DNA from 4 places in the Aquitalea sp. ASV11 genome. Region 2 is predicted to be linked to each of the others. Evidence: predicted binding sites of a transcription regulator. Region 2 holds the regulator's gene; each other region holds the start of a gene.

Region 1 (4,676 bases), on a different contig from region 2:
TGCTGCCATAGCCGATATCCACCTTGTCCAGCCGCAGCAGCGGGTTGGGCAGGTTGTCCGGGCTGTCGAAGTGAAAATCAAACGGCGAGGCGACGTGGGCCGGGGCAATGCGCTCCAGCTTTTCCAGTGCCTTCACCCGGCTTTGCGCCTGCTTGGCTTTGGTAGCCTTGGCCTTGAAGCGGGTGATGAAGGATTCCAGATGGGCGATCTGGCGTTGCTGCTTGTCATATTCGCCCTGCTGGCGTGCCAGCTTTTCCGCCCGCATGGTTTCAAACTGGCTGTAATTGCCGGTGTAGAGCGTCAGGGTCTGGTTGGCCACTTCGGCAATATGGCTGCAAATGCTGTCCAGGAAGTCGCGGTCGTGCGAGATGATCAGCAAGGTGCCCGGATAACTTTGCAGCCAGTCTTCCAGCCACAGCACGGTTTCCAGATCCAGGTGGTTGGTGGGTTCGTCCAGCAGCAGCAGGTCGGAGCGGCACATCAGCGCCTGGGCCAGGTTCAGCCGCATGCGCCAGCCGCCGGAGAAACTCTTCACCGGGTTACGGTGTGCTTCCACGGCAAAGCCCAGGCCGGTCAACAGCTTGGCGGCACGGGCCGGGGCGGAATAGGCTTCAATACGTGCCAGTTCGCCATGCAGATGACCAATGGCGCTGCCATCATCACGCGCTTCGGCCGCGGCCAGTTCGGCTTCCAGCTGGCGCAATTCCTGATCGCCATCCAGTACATAGTCGATGGCGGCGGTGTCCAGCGCCGGGGTTTCCTGCGCCACATGCGCCATCACCCATTGCTTGGGAATGTCGGCATCACCGGCATCGGCATGCAATTCGCCCTTGAGCAAGGCAAACAGGCTGGACTTGCCCACACCGTTGGCCCCCACCAGGCCGGTCTTGTAACCGGGGTTTAGGGTGAGGCTGGCGTCGATCAGCAAGTCTTTCAGCCCGCGACGCAGGCTGAGGTTTTTCAATTGGATCATGTCTGGTTTCTGTGCGGCACAGCGTGCTGTGCCGACGGGATATTAAGCAGCGGGAAGCGTGGACAGGTCCCAGCGTGGTTTGATGGAGTAGCTGCCCGGCGGGATGGCATGGCGCAGGCGCATGGCGCCGGCAAAGGCAATCATCGCGCCGTTGTCGGTGCACAGCGCCAGTGGCGGGTAGTACACCTCCAGCTTGCGGCGGCTGGCGGCCTGATCCAGCGTGGCACGCAACTGCTTGTTGGCACCGACGCCGCCGGCTACCACCAGCTTTTTCATGCCGCTCTGTTTCAGCGCCTTGAGCGATTTGCTGACCAGCACTTCGACAATGGCTTCCTGGAAGGCGCGGCAAATATCCTTGCGGGTTTGCTCGTCAATCTGGCCGTGCTCGGCTTCAACCTGCTTGCTGAGGGTCAGCACGGCAGTTTTCAGGCCGGAGAAGCTCATGTCCAGGTTGTCGCTGTGCAGCATGGGGCGCGGCAGATTGAAACGGTTCGGGTCGCCTTCCTCGGCCAGGCGTGACAGCAGCGGGCCGCCGGGGTAGGGCAGGCCCAGCAGCTTGGCGGTTTTGTCGAAGGCTTCGCCTGCGGCATCGTCCAGTGTTTCGCCCAGTACTTCATACTGGCCGATGCCATGCACCGCCATCAGCTGGGTGTGGCCGCCGGAAACCAGCAAGGCAATGAAGGGAAAGTCCGGACGCGGGTCGGCCAGCAGCGGCGACAGCAAATGGCCTTCCAGATGATGGACGCCGATCACCGGAATGTTCAGGCCGAAGGCCAGCGCATTGGCCACGCTGGCTCCCACCATCAGCGCACCACCAAGACCGGGGCCCTGGGTGTAGGCAATGGCATCGACATCGGCCAGGGTTTTGCCGGCATCGGCCAGGCAGGCTTCGGTCAGCGGGATGACGCGGCGGATATGGTCGCGGCTGGCAAGTTCTGGCACCACGCCACCGTATTCGGCGTGCATTGCCATTTGTGTATGCAATTGGTGGGCAACCAGGCCCGCCGTGAGGTCGTACAGTGCAACGCCGGTTTCGTCGCACGATGATTCGATTCCAAGTACCAGCATGATGGCTTTATAACAGGGCAATCTTTCCATTTTACCGGCTAATCTTTGTCTGCCCAAATCCGGAATGATAGTCTGTGCCAATCAGGCGCACCTGCGCGCAACAAAACAGGAAGGGACTGGCAGTGAAAGCAAGGCTGAAATGGGTGGATGGCGTGTGTTTCATGGGCGAAAGCGGCAGCGGCCATGCGGTGGTGATGGACGGAGCGCCGGAAGGTGGTGGCCGTAATCTGGGCCCGCGGCCGATGGAGCTGCTGCTGCTGGGTACGGCTGGCTGTACCAGCTATGACGTGATTTCCATCCTGAAAAAATCCCGCCAGCAAGTGACCGACTGCTGGGTGGAAATGGAAGCCGAACGCGCGGATAGCGAACCCAAGGTGTTCACCAGGATTCATTTCCACTTTGTGGTGACCGGGCGTGAATTAAAACCGGAAGTGGTGGAGCGTGCCATCAAGCTGTCGGCAGAAAAATACTGCTCGGCCTCCATCATGCTCGGCAAGACTGCTGACATCACCCACGACTTCGAGGTCCGAGAGGGCTGATGCCTGCTTCCGGCACTCCGGTGTCCGGTTCAGTAAAACAAGGCCGCCGCTGCCATCAGGTAGTGGCGGTTTTATTTTTGCCGCAGGCGGCAGCCGAGGTGGCACAGCGGCAAAACTTGCCGCCTTGCCGGACCCGTACTGTTCCCATGGGACGGCGAGATCGGCCTCCAGTCAATAAAATCAGGCATCTACGGTTTGCTATTGGGTTGGCATGATTCCTGCTAATGAGAGTGCACATTCAGGGAGGCATGGTCATGTTGGACAAGATTGGCAAGGAATTCGATTTTCAGCAGCGGGCGCTCAATCTGCGCGCATACCGCCAGGAAGTCATTGCCAGCAATATTGCCAACGCCGACACCCCCAATTACAAGGCAGTGGATTTTGATTTCAAGCAGGCCTTGCAATCAGCACAGGGCAGCCAGAACAAGCTGGCCATGAACGTGACCGATGCGCGTCACTTGCCGGGCGATGCCGCAGGTGCCGCCGGCAAGCCTGCCGTGCAGTATCGCAATGCGGTACAGCAAAGCCTGGACGGTAACACCGTGGACATGGACGTGGAGCGTGCCGCATTTGCCGATAACGCGCTGCAGTACCAGTCCACGCTGACCTTCCTGAGCAAGCGCATTTCCACGCTGAACAGCGCCATTACCGGTGGAGGCCAGTAAACATGTCTCTTGCCAATATTTTTGCCATTTCCGGTTCCGCGCTGACCGCCCAGTCGATGCGGCTTAACGTGGTGGCCAGCAATATCGCCAATGCGGAAAGTGCCACCAGCTCCACTGGTCAGCCTTACAAGGGCCGTCATGTGGTGTTTACGGCCTTGCCGGTCAGTGCCTCCCAGCCGCAAGTGGCGGGGGTGCGGGTGACTTCGATTGTGGAAGACCAGACGCCGCCGCGTCTGAAGTATGACCCCAGTAATCCTCTGGCGGACGAAAAAGGCTATGTGAACATGCCCAATGTCAATCCGGTCGAGGAAATGTCCGACATGATTTCCGCCTCGCGTTCTTATCAGACCAATGTGGAAATGATGAATACCGCCAAGACCTTGCTGCAGAAAACCCTGCAGCTGGGTCAGTGATGAAAGGCCCATGCCATGACCAGCTCGGTTAATTCCTCGTCCAATCCGTATGCAGTGCTGAACGGTAATTCCAGCAGCGGAACCAGCTCGACCAATTCCAATACCGATACCAGTGCCCAGGGTATTCAGGACCGCTTCTTGAAATTGCTGGTCACCCAGTTGCAAGCGCAGGATCCGATGAATCCGATGGACAACAGTCAGATCACCAGCCAGATGGCGCAGATCAGCCAGGTGTCCGGCATGCAGACCCTCAACACCGCCATGCAAAGCCTGGTGCAGTCGCAGGCCGCCAACCAGTCGCTGATGGCAGCCACCATGATTGGCAAGCAGGCGCTGGTGCCGGGCAGTGCGCTCAACCTTACCAGCGGTAGTTCGGTACAAGGGGCAGTCAATCTGAGTGGTGCGGCAACCGATTACACCGTCAGCATCAAGGATGCCAATGGCACGGTGGTGGATACCCTCACGGTGAAGAGCCCCAGCACTGGCCTGAATTCCTTCAATTGGGATGGCAAGGATGCCAATGGCAACCAGCTGCCTACCGGCAAATACACCTTCTCTGCCCAGGCTACCAGCGCCAGCAGCACCGCCGTCACTGCCACGCCTTATGCCAATCAGGCGGTGACTGCAGTGAGCTGGGCCAGCGGTTCGCCACAGTTGATCATGAAGGATGGCACCAGCGTTGGCCTTGCCAACGTCGCCCAGCTGTCTTAAGTCCGTTCATTAGCGTAATCAGGTTTCGGGGAGTAGTACCATGGGTTTTCAACAAGGTCTGAGTGGTCTGAATTCGGCGTCCTCGCAGCTGGATACCATTGGCAATAACGTGTCCAATGCCAGCACGGTGGGTTTCAAGAGCTCGCGTACCGAGTTCAGCGATCTGTTCTCCACCAGCTTTTACGGCGTGGCCAGTACCAGTGCCGGTATCGGCTCGCAGGTAAGTGCGGTAACCCAGTCCTTCAGTGCCGGCAACATTACGCCTACCGGACGTAGCCTTGATCTGGCCATCAACAATAATGGCTTT
Region 2 (4,676 bases):
CCGCCCATGCCGAAAAGGCCGACCGGGACAAGCCCATCGAAATCAGTGCCGACCGGGGCAACCTCGACCAGCTCAAGGGCGTCACGGTATGGCAAGGCAATGTCGTCATCATCCAGGGCACACTCAAGCTCAATGCCGACCGCGCCACGGTCACCCAGGACAAACAGGGTAACCAGACCATGCAGGCCACCGGACGCCAGGTCAACTTCCGCCAGAAAATGGACGGCAAGAACGAATGGATCGAAGGCCAGGCCAACCAGCTGGACTACAACACCGTCACCCACGTTGCCGTGCTCACCGGCAATGCCCGCGTCAAGCGTGGCAGTGATCTGGTCATCGGCAATGTCATTACCTACAACACCGAAACCGAAATGTATGAAGTCAGCAGTGGTGCCAGTAGCAATGGCGGCCGCGTGACAGCCATCATTCAGCCCAAGCCCAGGGACAACAGCCCAGCTGGCAAGAAAACAGACGGAAACACCCAATGAGCGGCCCCAGCATCCTGAAAGTGGAGCGCCTGAAAAAACGCTTCAAAAAACGTACGGTGGTGAAGGACGTCGCCCTGCAGATCCAGAGCGGGGAAGTGGTCGGCCTGCTTGGCCCCAACGGTGCCGGCAAGACCACCAGCTTTTACATGATTGTCGGGCTGATCGGTGCCGATGAAGGCGAAATCACGCTGGATGGCAACAGTATCACCCACCTGCCCATTCATCAGCGCGCCCGCCTTGGACTGGGCTATTTGCCGCAGGAAGCTTCCATTTTCCGCAAGATGACGGTGGAAGAAAACATCACGGCGGTGCTGGAAATTGCCGGTTACAAGGGCGACAAGCTGGAGCAGGAACTCAGCCTGTTGCTTGACGACCTCAATATCGCCCACCTGCGCGAAAGCAATGCGCTGGCACTGTCCGGTGGCGAGCGCCGCCGAGTGGAAATTGCCCGCGTGCTGGCCACCCGCCCACGCTTCATCCTGCTGGACGAACCGTTTGCCGGGGTAGACCCGATTGCCGTCATCGACATCCAGAAAATCATCACCTTCCTGCAACAGCGTGGCATTGGCGTATTGATTACCGACCACAATGTGCGTGAAACCCTGCGCATCTGCGATCGCGCCTACATCATCAGTGATGGTTCGGTACTGGCTTCCGGCGAGCCGGAAGAACTGGTCAACAACGAGAAAGTGCGCCAGGTCTACCTGGGCGAGCACTTCCACCTGTAAGCCATGAAACAGTCACTACAGCTACGGGTCTCCCAGCAACTCACCCTCACGCCGCAACTGCAACAGTCCATCAAGCTGTTGCAGCTGTCCACGCTTGACCTGCAGGCAGAAGTCGAACGCTTCTTGCTGGACAACCCCATGCTGGAACGCGGCGATGAGCCGCCCTCGCATGACAGCAGCCAGGCAGAAACGCCGGCTGCCCAGGAAGAATCCACCAGCACGGCGTCGGACAGCAGCGATGGTGACAACAGCCAGGACGCCAGCAATGGCGAACTCACCGACTGGGGCAGTGGCAGCCGACGCAACGACGGGGACGATGAATTCGACCCCATGCTCAACGTCCCCTGCCCGGTCAGCCTGCGCGAACACCTGTTGGCGCAGCTGGGTGAACTGACCCTGCCCACCCGCGACCAGGCCATCGTCCAGCTGCTGATTGAAGAACTGGACGACAACGGTTTCCTGACTACCGATCTGGAAGAACTGGCCAGCAACCTGCCGCTGGAACTGGAACTGGAAACCGATGAACTGATGGTCGGATTGCGCCTGTTACAGCAATTCGACCCCCCCGGCATTGCCGCGCGCAACCTGGCAGAGTCGCTTGGCCTGCAATTGGCCCGTTTGCCCGCCAATGAGCCCGGCCATGCACTGGCCCGCCAGATTGTGGCCGAGCACCTGACGCTGCTGGGCAATCGCGATTACACCCGCCTGAAGCGCATTCTGGGCGTGGATGACGAAGCCATCCGCCAGGCACAGCAGCTGATCGCCCGGCTGACACCCCACCCTGCATCCAGCTTTGGCGGTGAAGACGTGCACTATGTCATTCCGGATGTCACCGTGCGCAAACGGCGTGGTCACTGGGTGGCCGAACTCAATAACGGCGCGGTACCGCGCTTGCGTGTCAACCAGCTATACGCCCAGATGCTGTCGGAAAACCGGGCAGGCGCAGGCGAACTGACTGGCCGGCTGCAAGAAGCCAAATGGCTGGTCAAGAACATCCAGCAACGATTTGACACCATTCTGAAAGTGTCAGAAGCTATAGTCGAAAGACAGCAAGCGTTCTTTGAACACGGTGAAGTCGCCATGCGGCCGCTTATCCTGCGGGACATCGCAGACGAACTAGGCCTGCATGAATCGACCGTCTCACGCGTCACTACGCAGAAATACCTGCTTTGCCCTCGTGGTCTGTTCGAGCTGAAGTATTTCTTTGGCAGTGCACTGGAAACCGACAGCGGCGGCGAATGCTCGGCAACGGCCATCAAGGCGCATATCCGCCGCATGATAGACGGTGAAAACCCGGCCAAGCCACTTTCGGACAGCGCCATTGCCGACGAACTGGGCAAGCAAGGGATTCAGGTTGCAAGACGCACCGTTGCGAAGTATCGTGAAGCTATGCAGATACCGCCGGTCAATCTGCGCAAGGCATTGTGATTCACGCCTTGAAGAATATCCGCCCGCCCGGCCGACCCGACCGGGTAGTCAACACAAGAAGGAGTTAGGGTATGAACCTCAAAGTAACCGGTCTCCACCTCGAAGTAACCCCGGCCATCCGCGAATACGTGGAAACCAAGCTGGAACGCATCACCCGCCATGTCGATCACGTGATTGACGTTGCTGTCACCCTGTCGGTAGACAAGCTGGTACAGAAGGCGGAAGTGAATGTTCACCTTTCCGGCAAGGATATCCACGTAGAGGCCACCGACTCCGACATGTACGCTGCCATCGACGCGCTGATGGACAAGCTCGATCGCCAGGTACTCAAGCACAAGGAAAAACAAAGCGAACACCGTGCAGCAAGCCCGCAGGTTCAACCGGAAGCCAGCTTGTAAGCATTATGTATTCGATGCGGGAACCCGGCGGGTTCCCGTTTTTATTTGCTCGGAGCCTTTTTCATTTTGATGAAGGCAACGTAGAATTGGCCAGTTTCTGTAGCCGCGTGCAACCATTCCTATGAGCCTGATTGGCAAAATCCTGACACAGGATCACATCCTCCCGGACCTGGATGTCGCCAGCAAGAAGCGCGTCTTCGAGCAGGTGGGCCTCCTTATCGAAAACACCCACGGCATCGCCCGCAGTGAAATTTTCGACTGCTTGTTTGCCCGGGAAAAACTGGGCTCCACCGGCCTTGGCCAAGGGGTGGCCATTCCGCATGGCCGTGCCAGAGGGCTCAAGGAAGCGGCAGGCGTGTTCATTCGCCTGAAGAACCCGATTCCTTTCGATGCGCCGGATGGCAAGCCGGTGCAAAGCCTGTTTGTCCTGCTGGTGCCGGAACAGGCAACCGACCTGCACTTGCAGGTGCTCTCGGAGCTGGCACAGCTGTTCTCCAGCAAACAGCTGCGTGAACAACTGCTCAGCGCAAGCTCGCGTGCCGATCTGTACCAGCTGCTCACCGGATGGAATACCAACCATGCCTAGCATTACCGTGCGCCGGTTGTATCAGGACAACCAGCAAAAGCTCAACCTGACCTGGGTAGCAGGCACCGGCGGCGCGGACAGCCCCATCGGCAATGACGAACAACGCCCTACCCTGGCCCTGGTCGGCCACCTGAATTTCATTCACCCCAACCGGGTGCAAGTGCTGGGTCTGGCCGAGGTGGACTACCTCAACCGGCTGGAACAATCCGCCGCCAAGACCGCGCTGGACCAACTGTTCCACAAAACCATGTCTGTGGTGATGGTGGCCAATGGCCAGCCAGTGCCCAAACTGCTGCGCGACTACTGCCACACCCACAATGTGCCGCTGATGAGCACACCGCTGGAAAGCCCCTACCTGATGGATGTGCTGCGCATCTATCTGGCGCGCGCACTGGCAGTTTCCACCGTGTTGCATGGCGTGTTTCTGGATGTGCTGGAAATCGGCGTGCTGATCATGGGCGATTCGGCCATGGGCAAGAGCGAACTGGCACTGGAACTGATTTCCCGTGGTCACGGCATGGTGGCCGATGATGCGGTGGAACTGTACCGCATCGGCCCGGAAACCCTGGAAGGCCGTTGCCCGCCGCTGCTGCGCGACTTTCTGGAAGTGCGCGGCCTGGGCATCCTGAATATCCGTACCATTTTTGGCGAAACCGCTGTGCGTCCGAAAAAGGTGCTAAAACTGATTATTCACCTGGTCAAGGCCAACGACCAGGCGATGCAGGCCCTGGACCGGTTGAACATCCAGTCGGAAACCCAGGACATCATTGGCGTGACGGTGCGCAAGGTGGTGCTGCCGGTTGCGGCAGGTCGCAACCTTGCGGTGCTGGTTGAAGCGGCTGTGCGCAACTACATCCTGCAACTGCGTGGTATCGACAGTACCCGTGAGTTCATCGAACGCCATACCAACTTCCTCAGAGATCAGGAAAATGCGCCTGATATTGATTAGCGGCCTGTCCGGTTCCGGTAAATCCATCGCCCTGCGCGCACTGGAGGACTCTGGCTTTTACTGTGTGGACAACCTGCCAGCCACCATGCTGCACGAAGC
Region 3 (4,676 bases), on a different contig from region 2:
TCAAGTCCGAAGAAGCTGCCTGGGCCTCCGCTGAAGAATTCGAAGGTGGCAACACCGGTCACCGTCCGGGCGTGAAGGGTGGCTACTTCCCGGTACCGCCGGTTGACTCCGCACAAGACCTGCGCTCCGCCATGGTTCTGCTGCTGGAAGAGCTGGGCGTACCGGTTGAAGTGCACCACCACGAAGTGGCCACTGCCGGCCAGATGGAAATCGGTACCAAGTTCAGCACCCTGACCCAGCGTGCCGACTGGACCCAGATCCTGAAATACGTGGTTCAGAACGTGGCACACAGCTACGGCAAGACCGCTACCTTCATGCCCAAGCCCATCGTTGGTGACAACGGTTCCGGCATGCACGTTCACCAGTCCATCTGGAAAGACGGCAAGAACCTGTTTGCTGGCGACGGCTACGCCGGCCTGTCCGACACCGCCCTGTACTACATCGGCGGTATCATCAAGCACGCCAAGGCACTGAATGCCATCACCAACCCGGGTACCAACTCCTACAAGCGTCTGGTTCCGCACTACGAAGCTCCGGTAAAACTGGCTTACTCCGCCAAGAACCGTTCCGCTTCCATCCGTATCCCGCACGTGGCAAACCCGAAGGCTCGCCGTATCGAAGCGCGCTTCCCGGATCCGCTGGCTAACCCGTACCTGTGCTTCTCCGCGCTGCTGATGGCCGGTCTGGATGGTATCCAGAACAAGATCCACCCGGGCGATGCTGCTGACAAGAACCTGTACGACCTGCCGCCGGAAGAAGACAAGCTGATCCCGACCGTGTGCGCAAGCCTGGACGAAGCCCTGGCTGCCCTGGACGCAGACCGCGACTTCCTGACCCGTGGCGGTGTGTTCTCCAACGAATGGATCGACGCCTACATCGAACTGAAGATGCAGGAAGTGAACCTGACCCGCATGACTACCCACCCGGTAGAATTTGCAATGTACTACTCCCTGTAATCGGGCGATGGCACCTCCGGGTGCCTTGCCGGATACAGAAAACCCGCGCAAGCACTGCTTGTGCGGGTTTTTTCATGCCTGCCTGCTACCGCCGCGCTACCACCGGATACACTCAGCCCGGCAACTCGGCAAAAGCCTTGAGCATGGCCAGGCCATCCTGTGGCGCAACAACCAGTTGGCTGACCTCAAATGCCGGATCGAACACCGGGGCAAACTGGGGGAAGCGCGCCAGTGCTTCGGGCTGCGGCACATGGAAACCCATATACCACTGGCCAAACTCACGCTGTTTGCATTCGCTGCAAAACAGGGACTCCACCTGATGATGGCGCGGATCCTGGCTGATTTTGCTGAACGCAGCCTCAACCACAGCCTCCTCCCCCTCCAGCAACTGCAGGAAACAACCATCGCGGTACAGCAACAGGCCAGTGATCTGCCGGGCCTGATTATTGGCCACCGACTTGTCCAGGATTGCCGTCAAATCGGCAGGAGACAGGGCTGTGGTGGCCTTGCTGGAATAAAGCAACTGGATCAGCATGGGCCGGCTTTCTGTAAAGTGCCAGGACGATGGGCTGAACGGATGACTGCAAACATTTCCTCATTACCTTCTACATGGAGACCGGACATCAAATACAGGCACACGCCATGCCATTGGCACAAGGTGATGCCCGGGCGCATGATGACACATTCCGCAGATGTATGGCATGCTGGCCGCCGCCTTGTTGTCATGCAGATGTGACGCGAGACCACCTTTTGCTTATCATAGCGTCACATCCTCCCGTTTTCACCGCAGATGCCCGACACCATGAAAACCCTTGCTTTCTGCCTGCTGCTGACTTGTGGCCTGGCCCATGCCGAGGTGTACAAATACATCGACGCCAATGGCAATGTCACCTTCACCAATGTGCCGATCAAGGGCGCCAAGCCCATGCACCTGGCACCGCTGTCCACCTATGGCGGCAGCGGCAAGGGCAAGGCGGCCGCCAGCGGCAAATCTGCTTCCACACCGGATGGCTACCCCAGTGTGGACAACGGTACCCAGACCAAGCGCGACGAAGGCCGCCGCAAGATTCTGGAAAACGAACTGGCCAATGAGCAAAAAGCCCTGGCTGATGCACAAAAGGCTTACACCGACGGCGCGGCCACCCGCAACGGTGATGAAACCCGCAACTACCAGAAATACCTGGACCGGGTACAAAAACTGAAGGACGCCGTCACCGAGCGCCAGAAGAATGTGGACGCATTACGCCGCGAACTGGGGCAATCTTCATCATCTGCACAATAATGGTGCATCATTAAGGCCGATTTCGTGCATCTGCGGTGCTCCGGCTTGGCGTGCTTATTGCTAATAGCCAGATGCACAGCCTCATCCGATTCGGAGCACCATGAACTCGCCCAGCTTTGCCGGCCTGGATTTACTCGACACCCCGGTCCTGATCACGCATGCCGATGGCAAACTCGAATTTGCCAATCCCGCCTGTGAAAACCTGCTGGCCATAGGCCGGCGAGAGTTGCTGCGCCACTCGCTGTTCGAGTTGCTGCAAGACAGCCCCGCCCTGCGCCAGGCATTGGCCACCGCCTTACAACACAACTCCAGTTATATCGAGCACGACCTCGAACTGCGCACGCCACATGGCGAGCAGCCGCTACATATTGCCCTGTCGGTCACCCCGATTGACGCGGAAGGGCGGCTGGCGCTGGTCGAGCTGCGGCCACTGGATCAGCAACTGAAAATTGCCAACGAAGAGCGGCTTTTGCTGCAACAACAGGCTAATCGCGAGCTGATTCGTAACCTGGCGCATGAAATCAAGAACCCCTTGGGGGGAATCCGCGGTGCGGCCCAGTTGCTGGAACACGAACTGTCAGACCGGCCGGAGCTGAAGGAATACACCGAAGTCATCCAGGAAGAAGCCCTGCGCCTGCAATCGCTGGTAGACCGCCTGCTGGCACCGCATCGCCGCCATGTGCGCAGCGAAATCAATATCCACGAAGTACTGGAACGGGTACGCAGCATTGCGCTGGCCGAGTATCCACAGGGCCTCGTCATCCGCCGCGACTACGACACCAGCCTGCCTCACATGGTGGCGGACAAGGAGCAGCTGATCCAGGTGGTGCTCAATATCGTCAAGAACGCGGTGCAGGCCATGAAGGCCAAGGGCGAGGTGATTTTGCGCACCAGAGTGGCACGGCAGGTCACCTTGGCACGGAAGCGTCACGTGCTGGCATTAAAATTGCAGATTGTCGACAACGGTCCCGGTATTCCGGAAGAAATCAGGGATCACATTTTTTATCCCCTGGTCACCGGACGCGCCGAAGGCACCGGCCTGGGGCTGACACTGGCCCAGGCTTATGTACACCAACACGGCGGCAGCATCGAATTTGAATCCCGCCCGGGCCAGACCTGCTTTACCGTGATGCTGCCCTTCAGCAACACGGACTGAAACCAATTACAGAAACGAGGGCTGCTATGAATAACCCGGTGTGGATCATTGATGACGACAAGGCCATCCGCTGGGTCCTGGAAAAGGCACTCGGCCGCAGTGGCATCGGCTTTGACAGCTTTTCCAGCGCCGACGATGCGCTGAATGCCCTGTACGACAATACACCGCGCGTCATCATTTCCGACATCCGCATGCCCGGCACCGATGGTTTGAACTTTCTCTCCCGGGTAAAGGCCGATCATCCGCAGCTGCCGGTCATCATCATGACCGCACACTCCGACCTGGACTCGGCAGTGGCCGCATTCCAGGGTGGTGCGTTCGAATACCTGCCCAAGCCCTTTGATGTCGACCAGGCCGTGCAACTGATCGAGCGCGCACTGGCCGAGAGCAATAGCCAGATCGAAGCCACCGGCGGCGTGGAAGCCATGCCGGTGCTGCTAGGCCAGGCCCCTGCCATGCAGGACGTATTCCGCGCCATTGGCCGCTTGTCGCAATCCCATGTCACCGTGCTGATTACCGGCGAGTCCGGTACCGGCAAGGAGCGGGTGGCCGAAGCCCTGCACCGCCATTCAGTGCGTTCCAGCAAGCCTTTCATTGCCTTGAATACCGCGGCCATTCCCAAGGATTTGCTGGAGTCGGAACTGTTCGGCCATGAAAAAGGCGCATTTACCGGCGCACTGGCCACCCGTCGCGGCCGCTTTGAAGAGGCGGAAGGTGGCACGCTGTTTCTGGATGAAATCGGCGACATGCCCACCGAGCTGCAAACCCGCTTGCTGCGCGTGCTGTCGGACGGACACTTTTACCGCGTGGGCGGCCATGTACCAATCAAGGCCAATGTGCGGGTAATAGCCGCCACGCACCAGAACCTGGAAGACCGGGTCAAACGCGGCCTGTTCCGGGAGGACCTGTTCCACCGCCTGAATGTGATCCGCCTGCGTCTGCCACCCTTGCGCGAACGGCGCGAGGACATCCCGCTGCTGACCCGCCACTTCCTGGCCAAGAGCGCCAGCAGTCTGGGCGTGGAGCCCAAGCGCCTGACCGAAGCCGCCATGGAAGTCATCAAGTTCCACAGCTTTACCGGTAATGTGCGCGAACTGGAAAACCTGTGTCAGTGGATTACCGTGATGGCACCGGGCCAGCAGGTGGAAGTGGGCGACTTGCCCTCCGAACTGCGTGAACCGGAAGCCATTGCACCGGCGACGGAAAGCGATGGCAGCCCGGTAGTCAGCAGCGCCGTGCACGTGGTGGACTGGACGCTGGGGCTGGCGGAAGAAGTGGCCCG
Region 4 (4,676 bases), on a different contig from region 2:
AGCAGGCGCGCAGGCTGCGCGGCATGTCGTGGCGCAGGATCAAGAGTTCGGCCACCCGCTCCGGGGTGATGCTGTCGCGGTAGATGTCGCGATAGGCCTCGAAGCCGGACACCGAGCGCAGCAGTGCCGCCCACTGGTAGTAGTCGAGGATGTTTTCCGCTTCCGGCTCGTTGTCACTGATCTGCTTGGTCTTCACATTCAGGATGCGCGCGGTATTGTCGGCGCGTTCGATGAAGGTGCCCAGGCGGGAGAAGTGGAAGGTGTCGTTGCGCAACATGGTGCCGTAACCCGCGCCACGGAACAGGTGCGAGCGTTCGCGCACCCATTCCAGAAAGCTGGAAGCGCTACGGGTATCCAGCCCACGGCTTTGCCATTCGCGCATTTCCAGCCAGGTGCCGTTCACCTGCTCCCACATCTCGGTGGTGATTTTCACCCGCACCACATGGGCGTTTTCCCGCGCATTACGCATGCAGTTGTAAATGCTGCCCGGGTTCTCGCCATCCAGTGCCAGGTAGTGCAGCACGGCTTGCGGGGTTGGGGTGTGGTGACGCTGCAGAAAATCCGCCGTGCTGCCGGTGACATCCAGCGGTACCAGCAAGTCGTCTTGCGAGGACGCATGCAACAGCGACATCTGCAAGCTGACATCCAGCAAGCGCGCGGTGTTTTCGGCGCGTTCCATATTGCGTGCCATCCAGTACAGGCACCCTGCCATTCGGCTCAGCATGTGATGTCCTCCTTCAGGATCCAGGTATCTTTGGTACCGCCGCCTTGCGACGAGTTGACCACCAGCGAGCCCTCGCGCAGTGCCACGCGGGTGAGGCCGCCGGCCACCAGCTGCACTTTCTTGCCCGACAACACAAAGGGGCGCAGGTCGATATGGCGCGGCGCAATGCCGGATTCGACAAAAGTAGGGCAGGTGGACAAGGACAGCGTAGGCTGGGCAATGAAGTTGGCCGGGTCTTCCAGAATGCGCAGGCGGTAGGATTCGATTTCCGCCTGGGTGGAGGCCGGGCCCACCAGCATGCCATAGCCACCGGCGCCATGGACTTCCTTTACCACCAGCTCGGACAGGTGATCCAGCACGTAGGCCAGGTCGTCCGGCTTGCGCAATTGCCAGGTGGGCACATTGTGCAAAATGGGTTCCTCGCCCAGATAGAAGCGGATCATGTCCGGTACATAAGGGTAGATGGACTTGTCGTCCGCCACGCCGGTGCCCACCGCATTGCATACGCTGACGCGTCCTTCGCGGTACACCGACATCAGGCCCGGCACGCCCAGCATGGAGCCTGCGTTGAAAGCCAGCGGGTCCAGATAGGCATCGTCCAGCCGGCGGTAAATCACGTCCACCCGCTGCGGGCCGGAGGTGGTGCGCATGTAGACATAACCGTTCTTGACGAACAGGTCCTGCCCCTCCACCAGCTCCACCCCCATCTGGCTGGCCAGGAAGGCGTGTTCGAAATAGGCGCTGTTGTACTGGCCGGGGGTGAGCACTACCACCGTGGGGTTATCCACCTCGGCCGGCGATACCGAACGCAAGGTGTCCAGCAACATGTTGGGGTAGTGCTCCACCGGGGTGATGTCGTGGTTGGCAAACAGCTCGGGGAACAGCCGCATCATCATCTTGCGGTTTTCCAGCATGTAGCTCACGCCGGATGGTGTGCGCAGATTGTCCTCCAGCACATAAAAACCACCGTCGTTGTGGCGGATGATGTCCACCCCGGCAATGTGGGCGTATACCTGGCGTGGCAGGTCTATGCCCTGCATGGCCAGCTGGTAGCCCGCATTGGTAAGGATTTGCTCGTGCGGGATGATGCCGGCCTTGAGGATGTCCTGGTCGTGATAGATGTCGTGCAAGAAGCGGTTGAGCGCCGTTACCCGCTGGATGCAGCCTGCTTCCAGGGTTTTCCATTCGCTGGCAGAGATGATGCGTGGAATGGTGTCAAACGGAATCAGCCGTTCCGAGCCGCTTTCGTCGCCGTATACGGCAAAGGTGATGCCCACGCGGCGAAACAGGGTGTCGGCCTCGCTTTGCTTGTCGCGCAGCCAGGCCAGAGGCGCCTGGTTCAGCCAGTTGGCAAAACGCTGGTAGGACGGGCGGGTGTCTTGCCCGGGCATCAGCATTTCGTCGTAGTGGGTGTGGTCTAGCGGTGTAATCCGGTGCATCGCGCATTCCCCCTTGTTGGCTTGTAAAGGGAGTAAGGCAATAAGCGTGCCCAGAAATGCCGGGCAACCGTCATTTTGACCGTGACTCAGGTAAGGACAGGGCGTGGTGTGGTTAAACCGCTGGGCGGGCAGGTGGGAGGATATGGCGCTGGCCGCAGTTTTTCAGCGTGGAATTGAAAATTGATTGATTAATGCTGCTGTAAAAAATACAAAAAGATGGCAGTGCTGCACCTTAATGACACACGGGTGCAAGCAGTGGTGCAGGCTATGGTTGAGAATGGTGCAGAGGCAGCACCGGCCGGACAGGCAATGCCGGGGCAGGCGGGCGTGAAGGCCACCTGCCACCGGCTGTCTGGGGGATCAGAGGATTTCGGCGATATTGCGCGCGGCGCGTTTGGCATCGAGGAAAATCAGGCCCAGCTTGGCTTCACGCCGGGCAATCACGGTGAGTACGGCATCCTTGCCGGCGTAACTCATCAGGATGTAGCCGTTGTCACCCTTTACCATCACTTGTTCCAGTTCGCCGCGTGCCAGTTCCTTGGCGGTGCGCTCACCCAGGGACAGCATGGCCGCTGCCATGGCGCCCACCCGGTCTTCATCCACATCCTGTGGCAACAGGGCGGCCATGGTCAGGCCGTCGGACGAGATGATGGCCGAGGCTTCGATATCGGCTGAGGCACCGTTGAGGTCACTCAGGATGGATTTGAGCATTTGTTCACGCATGGTTTTCTCCAGGGGGTATTCGGTGGCCCGTGTCGGGGCGGGTGCTTGTTCAGGCGTAACGACGGCTGAGCAACTCGATCAGCGTCACGAAGTGTTCGTCTTGCAATTGCGGCGTACCGCCGATGACCAGCACGAATGACTGCTGGCCCACATGCAAGGGGAAAAAGCCCAGTTCGCTATGACCGGCCGGGTTGCTGACGGCCCAGGCCAGGCTGTGGATGTTGAGATTGTTTTTCAGCAGCAAACCATGACGGCGGTTGAGCGACATGATGTCGCCGGCCAGTGCGGCTATTTCCTCGGCCGACTCGTGGTGAAAACCCGCCGTGGCGTAGTACAGGCCATTGTCGTCGGCCAGCAGCGCCCGGCCGGTATCGGACAGCGCCGCCAGCAGGGTGGGCAGCTGGCTTTCCAGGTTCACCGCCAGCGTGGGGCGCGGCTCGGTGGTGCCGTGGACAAAATCCATTCTTTGCAGGCGATACAGGGTTTCCAGCCCGCGTTCCAGATTGTTGTCATGCCATTCGGCCAGCAATTCGGTGGTGAGCGGAACCGCATGGCCCAGGCGCAGGATATGGGTGAGCAGCACGCGCGCGGCATCCTGGTCCGGGCTGGATACCGCATAGTAGGCCCCGGCCGGACTGGTGATCGGATACAGCGCATCCTTGAGCGAGAGGTGGTCTGACATCATCAGCTTTCCAGCCCGGGGTCGATGGAGAACAGCAAGGCCAGCACCAGCTTTTTGACGTCCTCCCGGGAGCGGGCGTCAATTTCGAAAATGGGCGGGCGCATATCGAATTTTTCCAGCAGCGCGGCATAGGTTTCGATGCTTGGGGTGGCGCGCACATCGGTCTTGGTGACGCCAATCACCAACGGTGCCACCTTGAGCATGTCGCGGAAGGCGTTCAGGAAAAACTGCAGGTCTTTCACCGGATTGGCGCGGGTATTGTCCAGCAGCAGGATCAGCCCGATACCGCCATGGCTGAGGATGTCCCACATGAAGTCAAAGCGTTCCTGACCCGGCGTGCCATACAGATGCACCTTGGTGGCCTCGTCCAGCATCAGCACCCCGTAGTCCAGTGCCACGGTGGTGGTGTCCTTGCGGTTGAGTGTCATGTCGGATGCACGGGCATCGGTGGTGACCGGCGCAATATCGCTGATGGCAGCAATAGCGGTGGTTTTGCCAGCGCCTACCGGGCCGGCAAAGATGATTTTGTTATCGTAAGCTCGCATGGATAAGGGGTTTCCTGGTTACAGGCCAATGACTTTTTTCAGCAGGCGTGACAGCAGGTTGCCACTGCCTGGCGCGGTCTGGATGCTGGCCGGGGCCGTATCCGCCGGAGATACGGCGGCAGCGGCTTCCTTGCGTGGCGATGGGCGCACCGGTTCGGTGCTCATCACCTGCAAGGTGGTGTTGCGATTCGGCAGATCCAGGATGCCTATGCCATAGGCGGCTGCCAGATAGTTGAACAGATGCTCCGGCGGTACTTTCAGCAAGCGGGTGATCAGCTTGAGGTTCACCGGGGTACGCGTCAGAAAGGCGGTGATGCGCATGGCTTCCGGAATGGGGGCCAGCCGCGTCAGATTGGGCCAGTAGCGCAGGCGGATGGGGGTATCGGCGGAAATGCCACGCATCAGCCGCCCCTGACAGGTCCAGATGGCGAGCTGCCAGGCCAGGGTTTGCGGGCGGATTTCCTCGGCCCTGGTTGGGACGGTGCTGTCGTTCCAGGCTTGGTGGTCCACTTCCTGGCTGGTGTGGGCGCACAACGCTTGCAGGCTGTCCAGCGGCTGCAGCA

Evidence for each region. Region 2 encodes sigma-54, which starts transcription at its own class of promoters, with help from an activator protein. Its sites were predicted from a motif close to CTGGCACGCTTCATGCTT; they were not measured.
Region 1: flgB (flagellar basal body rod protein FlgB) is a predicted target of sigma-54. The motif match lies at 2,787-2,804, and genes of this name have one in related genera.
Region 3: glnL (nitrogen regulation protein NR(II)) is a predicted target of sigma-54. The motif match lies at 2,284-2,301, and genes of this name have one in related genera.
Region 4: JHD62_RS16980 (circularly permuted type 2 ATP-grasp protein) is a predicted target of sigma-54. The motif match lies at 2,199-2,216, and genes of this name have one in related genera.

The regions. Positions count from the first base shown of each region.
Region 1 is NZ_JAELUD010000005.1:40,348-45,023, forward strand. Features, by position in the region: gene JHD62_RS03150 (ATP-binding cassette domain-containing protein) at 1-973, opposite strand, end outside; gene tsaD (tRNA (adenosine(37)-N6)-threonylcarbamoyltransferase complex transferase subunit TsaD) at 1,016-2,041, opposite strand; gene JHD62_RS03160 (OsmC family protein) at 2,164-2,580, shown strand; gene flgB (flagellar basal body rod protein FlgB) at 2,835-3,245, shown strand; gene flgC (flagellar basal body rod protein FlgC) at 3,248-3,658, shown strand; gene JHD62_RS03175 (flagellar hook assembly protein FlgD) at 3,674-4,369, shown strand; gene flgE (flagellar hook protein FlgE) at 4,410-4,676, shown strand, end outside.
Region 2 is NZ_JAELUD010000019.1:22,620-27,295, forward strand. Features, by position in the region: gene lptA (lipopolysaccharide transport periplasmic protein LptA) at 1-488, shown strand, start outside; gene lptB (LPS export ABC transporter ATP-binding protein) at 485-1,216, shown strand; gene JHD62_RS08530 (RNA polymerase factor sigma-54) at 1,220-2,644, shown strand; gene hpf (ribosome hibernation-promoting factor, HPF/YfiA family) at 2,716-3,042, shown strand; gene ptsN (PTS IIA-like nitrogen regulatory protein PtsN) at 3,164-3,628, shown strand; gene hprK (HPr(Ser) kinase/phosphatase) at 3,621-4,577, shown strand; gene rapZ (RNase adapter RapZ) at 4,558-4,676, shown strand, end outside.
Region 3 is NZ_JAELUD010000079.1:8,157-12,832, reverse strand. Features, by position in the region: gene glnA (type I glutamate--ammonia ligase) at 1-956, shown strand, start outside; gene JHD62_RS18525 (BLUF domain-containing protein) at 1,069-1,491, opposite strand; gene JHD62_RS18520 (DUF4124 domain-containing protein) at 1,759-2,238, shown strand; gene glnL (nitrogen regulation protein NR(II)) at 2,339-3,394, shown strand; gene ntrC (nitrogen regulation protein NR(I)) at 3,421-4,676, shown strand, end outside.
Region 4 is NZ_JAELUD010000063.1:13,797-18,472, forward strand. Features, by position in the region: gene JHD62_RS16975 (alpha-E domain-containing protein) at 1-724, opposite strand, end outside; gene JHD62_RS16980 (circularly permuted type 2 ATP-grasp protein) at 718-2,163, opposite strand; gene JHD62_RS16985 (roadblock/LC7 domain-containing protein) at 2,524-2,886, opposite strand; gene JHD62_RS16990 (peptidase M23) at 2,936-3,571, opposite strand; gene JHD62_RS16995 (ATP/GTP-binding protein) at 3,571-4,113, opposite strand; gene JHD62_RS17000 (hypothetical protein) at 4,132-4,676, opposite strand, start outside.